One region of the Lysinibacillus sp. YS11 genome, then DNA from elsewhere that is predicted to be linked to it. Evidence: riboswitches for the same ligand, from Rfam matches in the RefSeq annotation. Region 1 holds a riboswitch; the other holds the start of a gene.

What was found. Region 1 has a riboswitch for cobalamin ahead of metE (5-methyltetrahydropteroyltriglutamate--homocysteine S-methyltransferase). Riboswitches for the same ligand answer to the same signal wherever they lie in the genome.
Region 2: another riboswitch for cobalamin. It lies ahead of LBYS11_RS10435 (hypothetical protein); the one in region 1 lies ahead of metE (5-methyltetrahydropteroyltriglutamate--homocysteine S-methyltransferase).

Annotation. Positions count from the first base shown of each region.
Region 1 covers NZ_CP026007.1:2,277,042-2,285,001, reverse strand. Annotated here, with positions in the region: gene metE (5-methyltetrahydropteroyltriglutamate--homocysteine S-methyltransferase) at 1-2,274, opposite strand, end outside; cobalamin riboswitch at 2,448-2,628, opposite strand; gene LBYS11_RS11235 (Lsa family ABC-F type ribosomal protection protein) at 3,193-4,674, shown strand; gene LBYS11_RS11230 (hypothetical protein) at 4,706-5,095, opposite strand; gene LBYS11_RS11225 (DUF3888 domain-containing protein) at 5,216-5,956, shown strand; gene LBYS11_RS11220 (DinB family protein) at 5,984-6,451, opposite strand; gene LBYS11_RS11215 (GNAT family N-acetyltransferase) at 6,497-7,000, opposite strand; gene LBYS11_RS11210 (response regulator) at 7,072-7,960, opposite strand, start outside.
Region 2 covers NZ_CP026007.1:2,107,545-2,115,504, reverse strand. Annotated here, with positions in the region: gene LBYS11_RS10440 (elongation factor G) at 1-1,729, shown strand, start outside; gene LBYS11_RS10435 (hypothetical protein) at 1,846-2,601, opposite strand; cobalamin riboswitch at 2,827-3,011, opposite strand; gene LBYS11_RS10430 (GNAT family N-acetyltransferase) at 3,223-3,990, shown strand; gene LBYS11_RS10425 (PH domain-containing protein) at 4,154-4,534, opposite strand; gene LBYS11_RS10420 (YhfM domain-containing protein) at 4,645-5,034, shown strand; gene LBYS11_RS10415 (ABC transporter ATP-binding protein) at 5,071-5,805, opposite strand; gene LBYS11_RS10410 (ATP-binding cassette domain-containing protein) at 5,812-6,561, opposite strand; gene LBYS11_RS10405 (ABC transporter permease) at 6,554-7,366, opposite strand; gene LBYS11_RS10400 (ABC transporter permease) at 7,363-7,960, opposite strand, start outside.

The DNA of each region.
Region 1 (7,960 bases):
AGCTTGACGCAACGTTTTAGTAGCAGCAACCATATTCGCTAAAGCTGCAACGGTTTCATCTTCTTTTCTCGTTTTTAAGCCACAATCTGGATTCACCCAGAATTGATAACGGTCCAGCACCTGTAGACTATCTTTCATAATAGCGAGCATTTCATCCTCGCTTGGTACACGAGGGCTATGAATATCATAGACGCCTAAGCCAATTCCTTTTTTATAGGGCTGTACTTGTAGTGAGGTAATAAGTTCCCCATGACTTCGTGATGTTTCTATGGAAATCACATCTGCATCTAGTGCGCTAATTGGTTCGATGAAATCATTAAACTCGCAGTAACACATATGTGTATGGATTTGTGTTTCATCTTTGACACTAGATGTCGCAAGCTTAAAGGAATTGACAGCCCACTCTAAGTAAGCCCCCCATTCCTCCTTTCTAAGCGGTAAACCTTCTCTTAACGCTGGCTCGTCCACTTGAATAATTGATATACCTGCGTTTTCTAGTGCTTCCACCTCTTTACGGAGTGCTAATGCAATTTGATAAGCGACATCTTTACGGGACAAATCATCTCGCACAAAGGACCAATTTAATATTGTTACTGGCCCTGTCAGCATGCCTTTTACAAATCGCTTCGTTAGGCTTTGGGCATAGGCGGATTCTTTTACGGTAATTGGTGAAGCCCATGCAACATCTCCATAAATGATCGGAGGCTTCACACAGCGTGATCCATATGAAACAACCCACGCTTTCTCTGTAAAGGCAAAGCCAGTCAGCTTTTCACCGAAATATTCGACCATATCTGTACGCTCAAATTCACCATGAACAAGTACATCGATATCTAATTCCTCTTGTATGGAGATCCAGCGCTTTGTTTCGTCTTCTAAAAATGTTTCATAGGCTTCATTCGATAATTGTTTCTTTCGCCACGCATTACGATTTCTTTTCACTTCATCTGATTGCGGGAAGCTACCGATTGTAGTTGTTGGAAACAGCGGTAATCCTAAGGCTTGTTGTTGGATCATTTGTCGCTTCGTAAAATTACTGTGTCGTTCAAAATCTTGCTTTGTCACAGTTTGAACGGCTTGATGAATTAACTTATTTTGGCGGATTGGATGATTTTTTAGAGCCTCAATCGCCTTCATACTTTCTGAAAAATTATGTTGTAAGGAACCATCTTTATCTCGTCTATATTTAGTCAGCCCCGTGATTTCTACGATTTTCTCATCTGCGAAGGCCAGAGACTGCTTTAAAACAGGGTCAAGTTCATTTTCAAGAGAGGTTGTGATTGGAACGTGCTGTAGGTTACTTGATGGTTGAATCCATAGTTCAGCAGCATGACTTAGCTGTTCAATGGCTTGAATTGTCGCATTGACCTCCGCCAGGTTTGAACGCCAAATATCACGGCCATTCACTACCCCTATTCCTAATACTTTATCCTGCGGGAAACCAAATTGACGAAGTGACGCCATATTTCCTTTATAGCCATGAACAAAGTCCAAACCGAATCCTTGAACAGGCAATGTACTTAATGCTTCATAGGCACTTAAAGCTTCGAAATAAGTCTGTAGCATTATTTTAGCCTCAGGAACGGCAGTGGCTAACTGGTCATACATTTCTTTCACCAGCTTTATCTCTGCTGGATCAAGTGTTAAGACGAGGGATGGCTCTTCTAGCTGAATCCAAGTGGCACCTGCATCCACTAATTCTTTTAATACCTGCGTATAGAGTGGTAATAAAGCTAATAAGTACTCAACCTGTGTTAATTTGTTGTAGCCTTTCGTTAACTTATAAAATGTATAGGGACCAATTAGTGTCGGCTTCGCAATGATACCGAAAGTTTCCTTCGCCTCTAAAAAGTCGGCTAACACTTTATTTTCTGTTAGTTGTAAGGCTTGTCCCTCATACTCTGGAACAATGTAGTGATAATTTGTATTAAACCATTTTGTCATTTCACTAGCTACGGCTGTTTTGTCTCCTCTTGCTACACTGAAGTAGGTATGAAAATCGACTTTACCACCTTGCCAGTTAAAGCGCTTTGGAACTAAACCAAACATCAAAGCTGTATCTAACATTCTATCGTAAAACGTAAAGTCGCCAACTGTCACCATATCGATTCCAAGTTGCAGCTGCTTGTTTATTCTTGATAAACGGATTTTCTTTAATTTTTCCTCAAAGTCCTCCTCAGAAAGTTCATTGCGCCAAAATGCTTCTAGTGCTTTTTTCCATTCGCGTTCCTCTCCTATATAGGGATAACCGATCAATGTACTTGTATAGTTCATGTTTTTAAGCTCCTTTTTTAGAAAAAATAAAAAGCCATTCTCCTATTAGGAAAATGGCTGCATGTTAAAATTAATAATGCTAAAACAATACGAAAAAATATCTACTTTCGCATAAACGTTATCGCACAGTGCCTATTTGGTCACTTTTCACCACCTATTTCCACGTAGGGATTTGGTGTGTACTAGAAATTGGCAGGTCTCCTGGCTTTCCATCAACACGCCTCACAGCCTTCCCAGTTTCCCCAGTGGCATTTGTGATTTGCTCCGAATTACAGTTGCGGGACAGCGTCGGATTTGCACCGACTTCCCTTTTAAGCCAAACTTTCATTTGGCACCAAGTCTTACACAATATTCAATTATGCTCCTACTATAGCACATATTTCAGAATAGTAGAAATTATTTTTCAACTATTATATAAATTATTTCTATAAATATTATAGGAATTATTGTATAGTACTAAATGAAAATAAGGTTACATTGTATTCTGTAAAAAAATTTGTTACTATAAAAAGACAATTATGAGAGGACTGATGAATGGACAATGAAGAACTAAACTATATTTTTATTTGAATTGAATGATTTCAAACACAAAATATAGGGTTAGTCTATCCATTTTTAACTATCAGTTTGCATTTTATTTGTCATGACACAAATGGCAAATCGCATTTATTCAGAGAAAGACTAATCCTTCCAATGTACAATTGGAGGGTTTTTTTCTTGCTTTCATAGTTGATTTTGTACCTTTCATTTACCCATAAAGGAGAGGAAAAATATGAGCGATTCAGAAACTATTGTAACGCATGTAACACTCCGTATAAGTCGTTAATATCCATCTGCTTATACGGAGAAATGAACCATAGATGGATAGACCGACTTTGTATGAAAAGTAAACTGTTGCAATACAAAGGAGGAATTATCATGTCCATGATACAAGTACAAAACCTAACTTTTTCTTATCCAAGCAGCTTTGACAATATTTTTGAGAATGTCAACTTTCAAATCGATACGGATTGGAAACTTGGATTTATCGGTAGAAACGGACGAGGTAAAACAACATTCTTTCAGTTGTTATTAGGAAATTATGAGTATAGCGGAAAAATCATCTCTTCTGTAGACTTCACTTATTTCCCCTATCCAGTTTCTGATCCAAATAAATATACCCATGAAATATTTGAGGAAATTTGTCCTCAGGCAGAAGATTGGGAATGTCTACGTGAAATAGCTTACCTACATGTAGATGCGGAGGTCATGTATCGTCCTTTTAAAACATTATCCAATGGCGAACAAACAAAGGTGCTGCTTGCTGCGTTGTTTTTGACAGAGGGTCAATTTTTATTAATTGATGAACCAACCAATCACCTAGACACGGATGCAAGAAAGACGGTTTCCGATTATCTTCGCAGGAAAAAAGGATTTATTTTAATTTCACATGACAGAAGCTTTTTAGATGGCTGTGTTGACCATATCCTATCGATTAATAGAGCCAATATTGACGTTCAAAGTGGAAATTATTCTTCTTGGAAGTTAAATTTTGATCGTCAGCAGGAACACGAAGAAGTAACCAATCAACGACTGCAAAAAGATATCGACCGATTAAAACAATCCTCAAAGCGTTCGTCAGGTTGGTCTAATCAAGTGGAAGCCTCCAAAAACGGCACAACCAATTCAGGTTCCAAACTGGACAAAGGCTTTGTTGGACATAAAGCAGCCAAGATGATGAAACGAGCGAAGAACCTGGAATCCAGACAACAAAGAGCTATTGAGGAAAAATCAAAACTACTAAAAAATGTTGAAAAAACCGAGTCATTGAAAGTAGAGCCATTGGCATATCCATCAAAAGAAATGGTTGTTGTCACGGATGTATCGATTCGGTACGATGACCATATCGTGAATAAGCCTATTAGCTTCAAAGTGGCACAAGGGGATCGAGTTGTTTTAGATGGCAAAAATGGAAGCGGAAAAAGTAGTATGTTAAAACTTATTCTAGGTAAGCCCATCCAACATACAGGCTCGATAAAGTTAGCTTCAGGTCTAGTCATTTCCTATGTTCAGCAGGATACATCCCATTTAAAGGGATTGCTCTCGGAATTTATTGAAGAGCATGGTATTGATGAGACGTTATTTAAATCAATCCTGCGCAAGATGGATTTTGAGCGTATTCAATTTGAGAAGGATATCTCTCATTATTCTGGTGGGCAAAAGAAAAAGCTGCTGATTGCTAAAAGCTTGTGTGAGAAGGCTCATTTATATATTTGGGATGAACCACTCAATTTTATTGATATCTATTCACGCATGCAGATTGAAGAGCTCATAAAAAGCTCTCATCTCACAATGGTGATTGTTGAGCATGATCAGGCATTTCAACAAACTGTAGCAACGAAAACGATAGCGATGTCATAAAGAGAAGAATCCATTTATGGATTCTTCCTTTTTAATGATATTGAAACCAATGGATCCATTTAGAATTTGTCTCTTTTACGATATATAGCTCACCTAGTGATGCACTTTGCGCTGGCAGTAATCTTGGAAACCTTAATCGAACAAACCAGGAGTGATTAGCCACATTTTCTCCACAGAAGTTCACCGCCATTTTATAGTAATTCTCCTCCATGCCAGTTAATATGGGCATGGGCTTTATCACCTCAATTTGCCACTCCTGATAATCAGGGCTTGAGCCATATACTTTTGGAATGATGTCAGCTAATGCTTGACTAAGCTCGACTTTGTCTTTCACCGTTGTTTTCATCAATACATCTGGATTTGGACATTTTAAGCCTTCAGGTTCTGACCCCGAAGTAGCTGTTGGAAATAACAAAAGCATACATAAAAAGGGCAGTATTATTTTTCCCATTGTTCAATTCCCTTTCTTTAAAAATGCTCGATAATTTGCTGTGATTGGTGCACTCTATAAAGTATCATCCTGCAGAAAGGTCACTATTCCATGAAAAAATTTGCTTATGTTTTAATGTTTATCTTCACTATGTTCATTCTGCCATGTAAGATTTATGCGCAAAGTGAACAAGCTGATGAGCAACTAATCAGGGACACATTCATTACAATCCTTAATCCATTTATTGAAAAGGAAATTGATCATTACTATGGCTATCCTAAGCAGTATGGCTTGTATGATGTGAAAATTTTAAAAATTGTCAAAGAAAGTCAGTTTAGCTTTAAAGTTAGCGTGGAAGTTACGACCTTTGAGCATGCGCATTCCCCACCCTACAGTAAGGAAATCATTACGTTTGAAGTCAGTCCAACTGGTGTCATCACACTTCGCTATATACATGAGGCAGATGATGTAGAAAAGGCAATAAACGCATTCTATAGGGCAACACTGTTAGATATACAGCAGAGTTTTAAGCTGGACTTAGCATCTTATACTTCCTACCGATACGATCAATTGCAATATCAAGCTGAAATTAATAATGATATGAAATCCCTTGCTATGATTGCAGAGGAAATAGTGACCAATATTTTATTTCCTGAGCGAAAGATTCCCTACAAAAATGTCATAGACCCTGTCACTTTTATCAAGGGTAATATAGGTTATATGCTCTTTAAAAGGGCGGATGGTACAAATGTAAGCTATCAGCTGCAAAAGAAAGACGGCACATGGATCGTAACAGATAAAACAAGTAAGCCAGGTAGGAAAATGGAGGATCTGTTACCGTGGTATATATAGAAAAATGAAGCCAACTGATTCCATCAGTTAGGCTTCATTCTTTAAGAGCGTTTGCATCATACTTTTTATAATTCCCATGTGAAAATTTTCATGGTTCATATGAAAGACAACCATATCGCCTAATGTTTTCATACCTAAAAAAGTTTCTTTAAGCGGTTCATGTAGATGTCCTGCACAAGCTTGTTCAATAAGAATTGGTTGTTCCTCTAGGAGCATAATTATTTGATCCATTGTTGGCGGTTGCTCAGTCCAGTCATCTGGTTTACTGCCACTAGGAAACATTACATGATAGGATAGGGGCAAATGCCTTTCTTGTGTGACAGCTTGAAAAACGGTATGATCCCAACCAACTAATAGATGACCAGCATTCCAACGAATATTGTTATGATGTCCAGCGGGTATCTGATCAGCAATATTCTCAGGGATCGTACGTAGAAATTCAACAGTCCAATTACGCCACATTTTCATTTGCATAAATAATTGCGCTTCGTTCATATACTAGCTCCCTTTCTACACGTTTTCAGTATTCTATATCCTAGATTAAATTAATTTATAGTAAATTACGGTTGCTTCTAATTCTCCATCTGGTGAAATAGTATATTGCGGAATTTTCCCTACTTCTTGATAATCTAATGATTTATATAATTTATTAGAAGGATCCCCTTCTCTCGTATCTAAAACTAACAAGGAGCGGTTTTCTTGTTTTGCTCTTTCCTCTGCTTGTTGCATCAGCGCTCGTCCAATACCGTTGCGTCTAAAGTTGGGGTGTGTCATTAACTTGCAAATTTCAGCACGATGAATGCCATTTGGTTTGCTAGTTAAATGCATTTGAATACTACCTGCAATTTCATTATTTATTTTCGCAATGAACAGTAAGACATCTGACGCTAAGACAGATTGCCAATATTTTATCGCTTGTTCTTGTGTGAGTGGAGGTAAAAAACCTACGGATGCTCCTTCATCTACGACCATAATCAATAATTCAGTAAGCTTCTCCAAATCTTGCTCAATATGGTGAAGCTCAATTATTTCAATCTTTTGCATGCCGAAAGCATCTCCTTTTTATAAAATTATTACCTACTATTAAAACAGAAATTACTTTTCCGAAATCGTTTCTAAACGTTGAGTAAGAACTCGTTGTATTTTCTATAAAATTTTTCTGGCACAGCGAGATCAATTTCAGCTAATTTTGCCTCTATAGATTCAAAGAATTTTATACATTCTTGTTTCCTATTTTGTTGAATTAAGAATTCTAACAATTGAAACATATACTGTTCATTGTATTCGTCTAGCTCTAAAAGCTTTTGTAGGCAATTATACTTTAATAAAGTGTGGGCAACGTCTGTACGTGCAATATACTGTTCAAGCACATGTAATACAGATTGCTTTAAGCGGAGCCTGATTTGATTAACCCATAAATACTCCTCATCTATTAAAAAATCACCCTCATAGCAATTCAATAACTGCTGAATGGATTTCTCATCATGTTGATCCTGCTCCAATAGTTGATTCAGCTCATCATAATCAGTTTGAATTTCCGCATTTAATTTATAGTGATTATTGACCAAGAGTATAGGATCTTGAATACCATTGTCCTTTAATATCTTTCTTAAATGATAAATAGTTGTATGTAAATTACTAGCTGCCTTTTCAAAGTTCAAATCTGGCCACAATTCCTCTAAAAGAACTGCATTTAACATAGGCCGTTTTTGGTGAAATAGTAAATATAAAAATAGTTCACGTACTTTTCTTGTTCGCCACTTAATCACATTATGTTGAACATCCAGTAGATAAAAGCTGCCTAATGTATGCGCATATAATGAGTTTTTCTTCTCATCCCTCGGCGCCACCGTCACGACCATTTTTTTCTGTGCTTTTGTTAACGCATTAATCAGTCGTTTTTCCTGTACTGGCTTTAATAAATAATCTGTTGCCTCAACTTCAAAAGCCTCCACGGCAAATTGTGTATGAGCTGTAACAAAAATGATTTGTAAGGATGGTTGC
Region 2 (7,960 bases), 170 kb from region 1:
ATTGATTGATACGCCAGGGCATGTCGATTTCTCCCCTGAGATGGAGCGTGCCATTCGTGTGATGGATTATGCCATTATTATCATTAGCGCTGTCGAAGGGATACAGGGCCATACAGAAACAGTGTGGCAACTTTTACGTCAATACCATGTCCCTACCTTCTTCTTTATCAACAAAATGGATCGTGAGGGTGCCAATATGGAGGCTGTCATCAGCCAGCTTCGCAAAGATTGCTCTCAGCATGTATTGTTCATCGATGAGCCACTGCGAGCAGACTATGTATCAAATAATATCATGGAATGGCTGGCGGAGCGCGACGAAAAATTGCTTGATGCCTTTCTAAATGAGTCATTGGAGCATGAACAGTGTCTTGCTCAATTAAAGGAAATGATTAAAAATGAAGGTGCCTTCCCTTGCTTTGCTGGCTCGGCCTTAAAGGATGAGGGCATTCAGGAATTTCTTGACCAGCTCCCGCTGTTAACGGCTACCCATTTTGACAAGGATGCCCCGTTTGAGGGCGAGGTTTTTAAGATTCGTCATGATGGGCACCAGCGTTTAACCTTTATGAAGGCAACCAAGGGCTCGTTGCATGTACGAGATGAATTTTCATTTGACGAAGTAACAGAAAAAGTGACCGAAATTCGCCTTTATAACGGCAGTCGCTTTGAGACCGTTCAACAGGTAGAGGCAGGAGAAATTTTCGCTGTCAAAGGACTGAGCCAGGCAAACATTGGGGATCGAATCGGTACAACGATGCTATCACAGCCCTATGAGCTTGTCCCAACCTTACAGGCAAAGGTTCAATATGAGGGTGATCAGCATATCAAGGAAGTGCTACAGATTTTCCGTTTACTCGAAGCAGAAGAACCGTCCTTGCGTGTGGTCTGGCAGGAAAAATTTCAGGAAATCCATGTGCATATTATGGGTGCTATTCAATTGGAGGTCCTGACAGAGGTATTAATGACGCGTTTTTCATTAGCTGTCTCCTTTGGTGAGCCGCAAATTTTATACATGGAAACCATTGCGACGACCGTAACGGGCTATGGTCATTTCGAGCCCCTCAAGCATTATGCAGAAGTTCATTTATTAATGGAGCCAAATCCACGTGGAACAGGTAATACCTTCACCAATGCCTGTCATGCCGATCATTTATCTGTAGGCAATCAGCGCCTTGTTGAAAAGCATCTGTTTGAGCGTGACCATCATGGGCTACTGACAGGCTTCCCTGTAACAGATATTCATTTTACACTTCTAACAGGTCGCGGGCACAATGAACATACATCGGGGGGAGATTTCCGTGAAGCCAGTTTCCGTGCCCTGCGTCAGGGGCTGGAGCAGGCACAAAATGTCCTACTTGAACCCTATTATCGCTTTAAAATGAAAGCTTCAAATGACTTTATCGGTCGTATGATGACTGATATTCAGCAAGCAGCTGGCACGTTCGATGACCCGATTTTATCCGAAACGGATGTTATCCTAACAGGTCGTGCACCTGTTGCCACTTTAATGAGCTACAGCACAACCTTTGCCGCCTATACAAATGGGAAAGGTGCACTCACACTCCAATTTGATGGCTATGATGTGTGCCATAATACAGAGGATGTGATTGCACAGATTGGCTACGATAAAAATGCCGACCCTGAGTATAGTTCCTCTAGTATCTTTTGTGCTAAGGGCAAAGGATATTCGGTTCCATGGCAAGAAGCACAGGCAGCCATGCATTGCCTGTAGGGTGGGATGAGCCTGCTCGCTTCGGGTAATCCGCGGGTATTTCTTTCTTGGGCATCAATATATCTCTACCCTACCATAAGATATTACAAGCCCTCCAAAAAATGGAGGGCTTGTTTTTATAGTGCACCGACAGCTTTCTTTGTTGGATTGTCCAACAAATATGCGGGTTCAACTATTACATAGTCATGCTTGTTCGTAAAATCAATTAGTACCTTACCAGGTTGACTTTTTAATAGTTGTAGATGATCAATTAATTGCAGTAAAAGCTCGTGACCGTTGCCACGTGGATGCCAGTTGAAATGATAATCATTTAACGCTTGCACCGCTTCAATAAATTGGGCATATTCCTGCTGCACAAATGCAATGAGTTTGTCATGATGAGATGCTAAATCATATAAATATGTTTCGTAAAAGCGCATGACAATCGAGCATAATAAGTCATTGACACGAGCGGCACTTAAAACAGGCTTTGGCTCCAATGATAGACGGTCAAGGTTGGGCTTTGCGCGTGTAGAATCAATGCGCGTAATTAAGTGATACGCTTCTCCGTTGACCTCATAGACAATCGGATTGGTCGGCATGTACATCATAAAACTATTCGTCTTTGTTTTTAGTTCATCTGCTATGGCTGCTTTCGCTAAAAGATGACCGTCCACATCCCCATTTTGTATCCAAATAATTTCTTTATTATATAAGATTTGCTCAAAGAAGCGATCATTGCGAATCAGCTTCGTTGCTAATAATTGATCGATCAGAGACTCGACCACCATTCTTGTTTTCGCTTTCTTGGCAACTTCTGTTCGTGGTTGCTTACAAATGTTCAGATCTTCATAAGGCGTTTCCAACGTTGTCGTTACATGAATATTTGTCATACGTGCATCCCCTTTGCGTACATATTTTCAAAACAAAAAGGACTCCCTACTTTTGAGGAAATCCTTCATTTTATCTTCTTTCATCACACAATGCCAAACAAACCCTAAGTATGTGTGAACGAGTTCGATTATGAACCCTTTCATTTACTATGGGCGTTTGACGTACTGTGACGAACAGAGCATTCTGTTTTGTCAACATGCCACCTCCTATTCCTCGTAGGTTTATGGTGTGTACTCGTAACAGGCAGGTATCCTGACTCATGATCATCGCTTCTTTTCTCCTTCCCGTCCAAAGACAGTGGATACTGAAAAGTCGCTCACATTTACAGTTGCGGGACAGTGTCGGATTCGCACCGACTTCCCTTTTAAGCAAATTGCACGCAATTTACACCTCTTACTACACGCTATTCAGTTGTCATAGGAATGAGTATAAGCACATTCCTATTAGATTACTAAAATCAATTGTAAAGTAGTGTTTTTCCAAAGTCAAATATCACAATATTTTCCAAACTACTAATAAAGTTAGAGGGGGATATAAAAAAGGTGAACTGCGTATTTTTTATCTTTCATTGACTTTATAATGAAAGATAGTGTACTTCTAATAGTGGAAGGATGAAAAATATGAAAACAAGTCAACAATTAGTGACGAGTAATTTAGAGGAAAAAATGAAACTATTTACTCGAGCCGTTTCTGGACAAATTATAGAGGAAGCTCATTTTGTCATAGCCAATACGAATATTCCAACTGATACATTTAATTTGTTAGTAGCGAAATCGCCTATAATTCATAAGGAAAATCATCTTAAACAAAGGATTAATCATTTCATTGTGAATAAACTTCCCTTCAGTACGTGGGTGGATGCCAACTATCTAAGCGATGATTGGCTACAGCTGATAAAAGACTGCAATTTACAGGAAGCTGAACGAAATATGATGATGAAGCTTGACCATACACTTCACACAGGTCCACGAATTTCCAATTATCTTACCATCACAGAAGTAAGTAACAAGGAAGAGCTTCTACAATATAAGGAAGTTTTTCTAAGTTTATTTGGAGAAACAGCAGAAAGAGATGCATTAGAAATTTACTTTCATCAATTCTCACAGGAAAAACTAGCATCAAATGCTCGCATGTTTATTGGTTGTATAAAGGAAGTACCTATCGCTACGGGATTATTAATCGACAGTAAACATAGCTATGGGATTTATGATGTGATGACAAAAGATGCGTATAGGGGCAACGGCTATGGCAGTGAGATGTTTCAATTCCTACTCAGTCAAACAATCAATAAGCAAAAGCCCGTAGTCTTACAGGCATCAGAGGATGGAAAAAATATTTATAAACGCTTCGGGTTTAAAGAAGTCGGAGAAATGATTGTATTTGAATAAGGTCTCGGCAAGGCGCTCTTATTTACACTTGACAGTATTTTCGAGCTTACCGTAATCATGAAGCCGACTTAAAATCCGTTACACCGACCCCTTCCCGGCACGACAAAAAAGCCTCGCAAATCTGCGGGCTTTTGGTTGTGCACATGTACTATTAGCACCTTCATTACGTCCCCAAAACATACTGTGCTAAGACGCTTTGCACCTTATAAATATTTGTCGCCTTATTGAAGTTTTTTTGAATCGGTAATGGACTGCCAGACACCCATATTTTAAGCTCTGCATCTAAATCAAATGTTCCAGCTGTTTCGACTGAAAAATGAACGATATTTTTATAGGGAATGGAATGATACTCTGTTTTCTTGCCAGTCACTCCTTGCTTATCAATGAGGATTAATCGTTTATTGGTAAAAATAAACGTGTCTCTAATAATTTTATAGGCGTTCTTGACTGTCTCGTTTGGAATTAATAAATTATGGACCTCCTCCTGTAGTTTTTCTAAATTCACCTCGCTTGCATTGCCGATCAATCCATCAAATAAGCCCACTATCTGTCCCCTTTCGCTCTCGTTTATTTAATGTATTACAAAGAAGTGAGAGCTACGACAGGAAATGGTGGTATTATTTAGCCTATAAAAGGGGTGAGTGGTTGCGAATAATGATAGCTGCCTTAGTGTCTCTACTAGCCGTTGTTTTACTAGGATGTAATGAAAAACCAGATGATGAATTAGCTAAGGTCAGCATTTCTATTGGTGCTAAATTTAACAAGGTGAACACTGATTTTTTTAAAGAATATACGGATGAAGAATCACTTACACTATTCCAACAAGCCATTGCAACAACAGTCAAAAACGAGGGTGTTGTCAATATGGCTTCGCCAGAATATGATGTACAAATAGTGGACAAGGCAGGAAACAAATATGGCTATCATCTTTGGTTAGGTGATAAAGGGCAAAACAGTAGTTTGATGCATGTCAAGGATACGCATACGATCTACACAATATCTGAGGAGTTCACTGAAAAATTAGCTGCGCTAGTTCACTCATAAAAAAACACTTCCCATTCAAGGAAGTGTTTTGCCAAATCAATGATCCATTGCCTGAAACAGCATTTTTGCATAGCTGTCCGTGAAGGTAAAGCCGTTATTCTCTTTGTTGCTCTCATCAACAATGGTTCCAGCCTTCATCACATAAATGCGATCGCATAAATAGGAAACAGCCTTTAAGTCATGAGAGATAAAGAGAATGGCCATTGCCCTTTCTTTATTCAAGGTCTTTAATAAATCAACGATTTCTCGTTGAATCAAGCGATCTAGGCTTGAAATAATTTCATCACATACGATTAATTGTGGCTCGACCAAAAGGGATCGTAATAAATTAACTCGCTGTTTTTCTCCGCCACTTAGCTCAGAGGGCAAGGCATGTAAGATATCTGTGGGTAGCTTGACCTTCTCCAGCATGGTCTGTAAATAGGTGTCCGTTATAGGTTGCTTATGCTGAAGCGGCTCTCTTAATAGGTCCCTTACAGTCCACACGGGATTTAAAGCGGCTGTTGCATTTTGAAAAATAATCTGGCAGCTGTCATAAAAAGCTGCGCGACGATGCTTGGTTATTGGTTGCTGTTGAAAGTATACTGCCCCTTTTTCAGGAGCTTCTAGCTGCATAATTACTTTGGCCAATGTGCTTTTGCCACTGCCACTTTCTCCTACTAAGCCGACTATTTCCCCTTTTCCTACAGTAAGATGAATATGATTTAATATTGGGCGTCCCTTTCGATAGCTTTTACAAATATTGTGAACCTGAAGTAACAAAGCCCACACCTCCTCCTAAAAATGATGCGCAACTAGCTGCCTAGTGTATGGATGCTTAGGCTGCTCAAAGATTTCTGTTACTCGCCCTCGCTCCACAATTTCTCCATTTTTCATGACGAGGATAAAATCTGCGATGGAAGCAGCTACATCTAAATCATGGGTAATTAAGAGTACGGTTGTTTCTAGCTGTGTATGAAGCCTTTTCAATTGTTGAATAAATTCCTGTTGATGCAGCATATCTAAGGAAGAGGTTGGTTCATCCGCTAATAAAACAGCTGGCGCCAGATAGAGAGCACAGGCAAGCATACAGCGTTGTAGCATCCCTCCTGAAAGCTCGAAGGGATAGCGCTCCAACACATCTGCTGGTAAATGTAAATCCTGTACAATATGCTTCATTTTAGCTAGAAATACTGCCTTTGTCTGCCCCATCCGTAAGGCAGTTAATCCATACAATTGCTGTTTCATTTTTTGCGTTGGCGAAAAGCTATTAGCAGCATCTTGAAAAATCGTAAAGAAGTGCCTTTGGCGTAGTACAGCTTGATCCTGTTTTGCTAATTCCACTATATTTCTTCCATTAAAAAAGATTGAGCCTTCAACTGTTGCTTGCGCTGGAAGCATGCCTAGAATGGCAGAGAGCATGGTGCTTTTTCCACTACCGCTTTCACCTATCATCACGGTAATCTGACCTTTTGGCACCGTAAACGAGAGATCGTTCAATATAAATTTTTCGTTTATTCGAACAGTAACATGCTCCATTTTAAACATGTGTCTGTCCCCCTCTCTGCTTAAATCTACTACCAATAGCTTGCACGCATAAAATCGTTACGAAAATGAACATCCCAGGAAAAAGGCCCATCCACCAAGCCCCGACAAGTAAATCATTTTGTGCCGTATAGAGCATCGTCCCCCACGATGGAATGGACGGTGGAACACCGATACCTAAAAAGCTTAAGGATACTTCCGTAAAAATAGCACCAGCAAAATTAAATATCGTCACGACAAAAATGGCGGGAAGACTATTACGCAATAGATGACGAAAAAGAATCTTCCACAGCGGAGTGCGGAACATCTTCGCCATGTGGATAAACTCTAATTCCTTCAACCGGATAAATTCAGAGCGCACGATACGGGCAGTGACAAACCAGCCTGTGCACCCCATAATCATTGCCATGCGCCATACACTTCCTTGCATAATCGCTTGAAGAGCTAGCACAATCACTAAAGATGGAATTGTTAAAAATGCCTCTAGTATACGCATCATCACTGCATCAATAGCTCCACCGAAATAGCCACTTATACCGCCATAGATAATGCCAATTATGCTGGATAGAACAACCGATAACGTAGCGATAAAAAGGGTCACTCTACCACCAACGAGTAGGCGGGAAAGAACATCTCTACCTAGCTGATCTGTGCCAAGGAGGTGTGTTCCATTAGGTGCTTCATAAATATGATTCATATCCATCGCGTTTGGCTCAAAAGGCACTAACCATGAGGAGAATAGGGTGAAGCCTACTAAAAGACCAAGAATCACTAGCCAAAAGATGAGCATTTTTTGCTCTTTTCTCATACGATTCCCCCTCTTCTTAAGCGGGGATTGAGACAAATCATGAGGACATCAATCACAAATAAACAGATAACGACTACTACGCCAGTGATTAAAATGGCACCCATCAGCACAGGAAAGTCCTTTACCATCACTGCTTTCACTAAAAGCTGACCTAAGCCTGACCAGCCAAATAATGTTTCAACCACGATGGATCCTCCAAAAAATGATGGGATGGTCACACCGACATAATTGATATATGGAATAATGGCATTGCGTAAAATCATCTTACGAATAGCTCGCTCTGGTACTCCGTTGGCACGTGCCACCTCTACATAATAACGATGCTTCTCTGCCTTCACATTTTCCTGTAAAAAACGTGCGAATACCCCGACATGTGCCAGTACAAGGACCGATAATGGAAGAACCATATGGTGTAGTCGGTCCACAAGGCCGCCATCCCCTCGTACATCCTTCATCCCCGATGAAGGAAACCAGCCTAGTTGTACAGAGAACACCATGATGAATAAAATGCCAAGCCAAAATGGAGGAATGGCTGAGCTAGCAATACTTACAAAGGAAAGTCCGCGATCTAATAACGAACCCTCCTTCATGCCT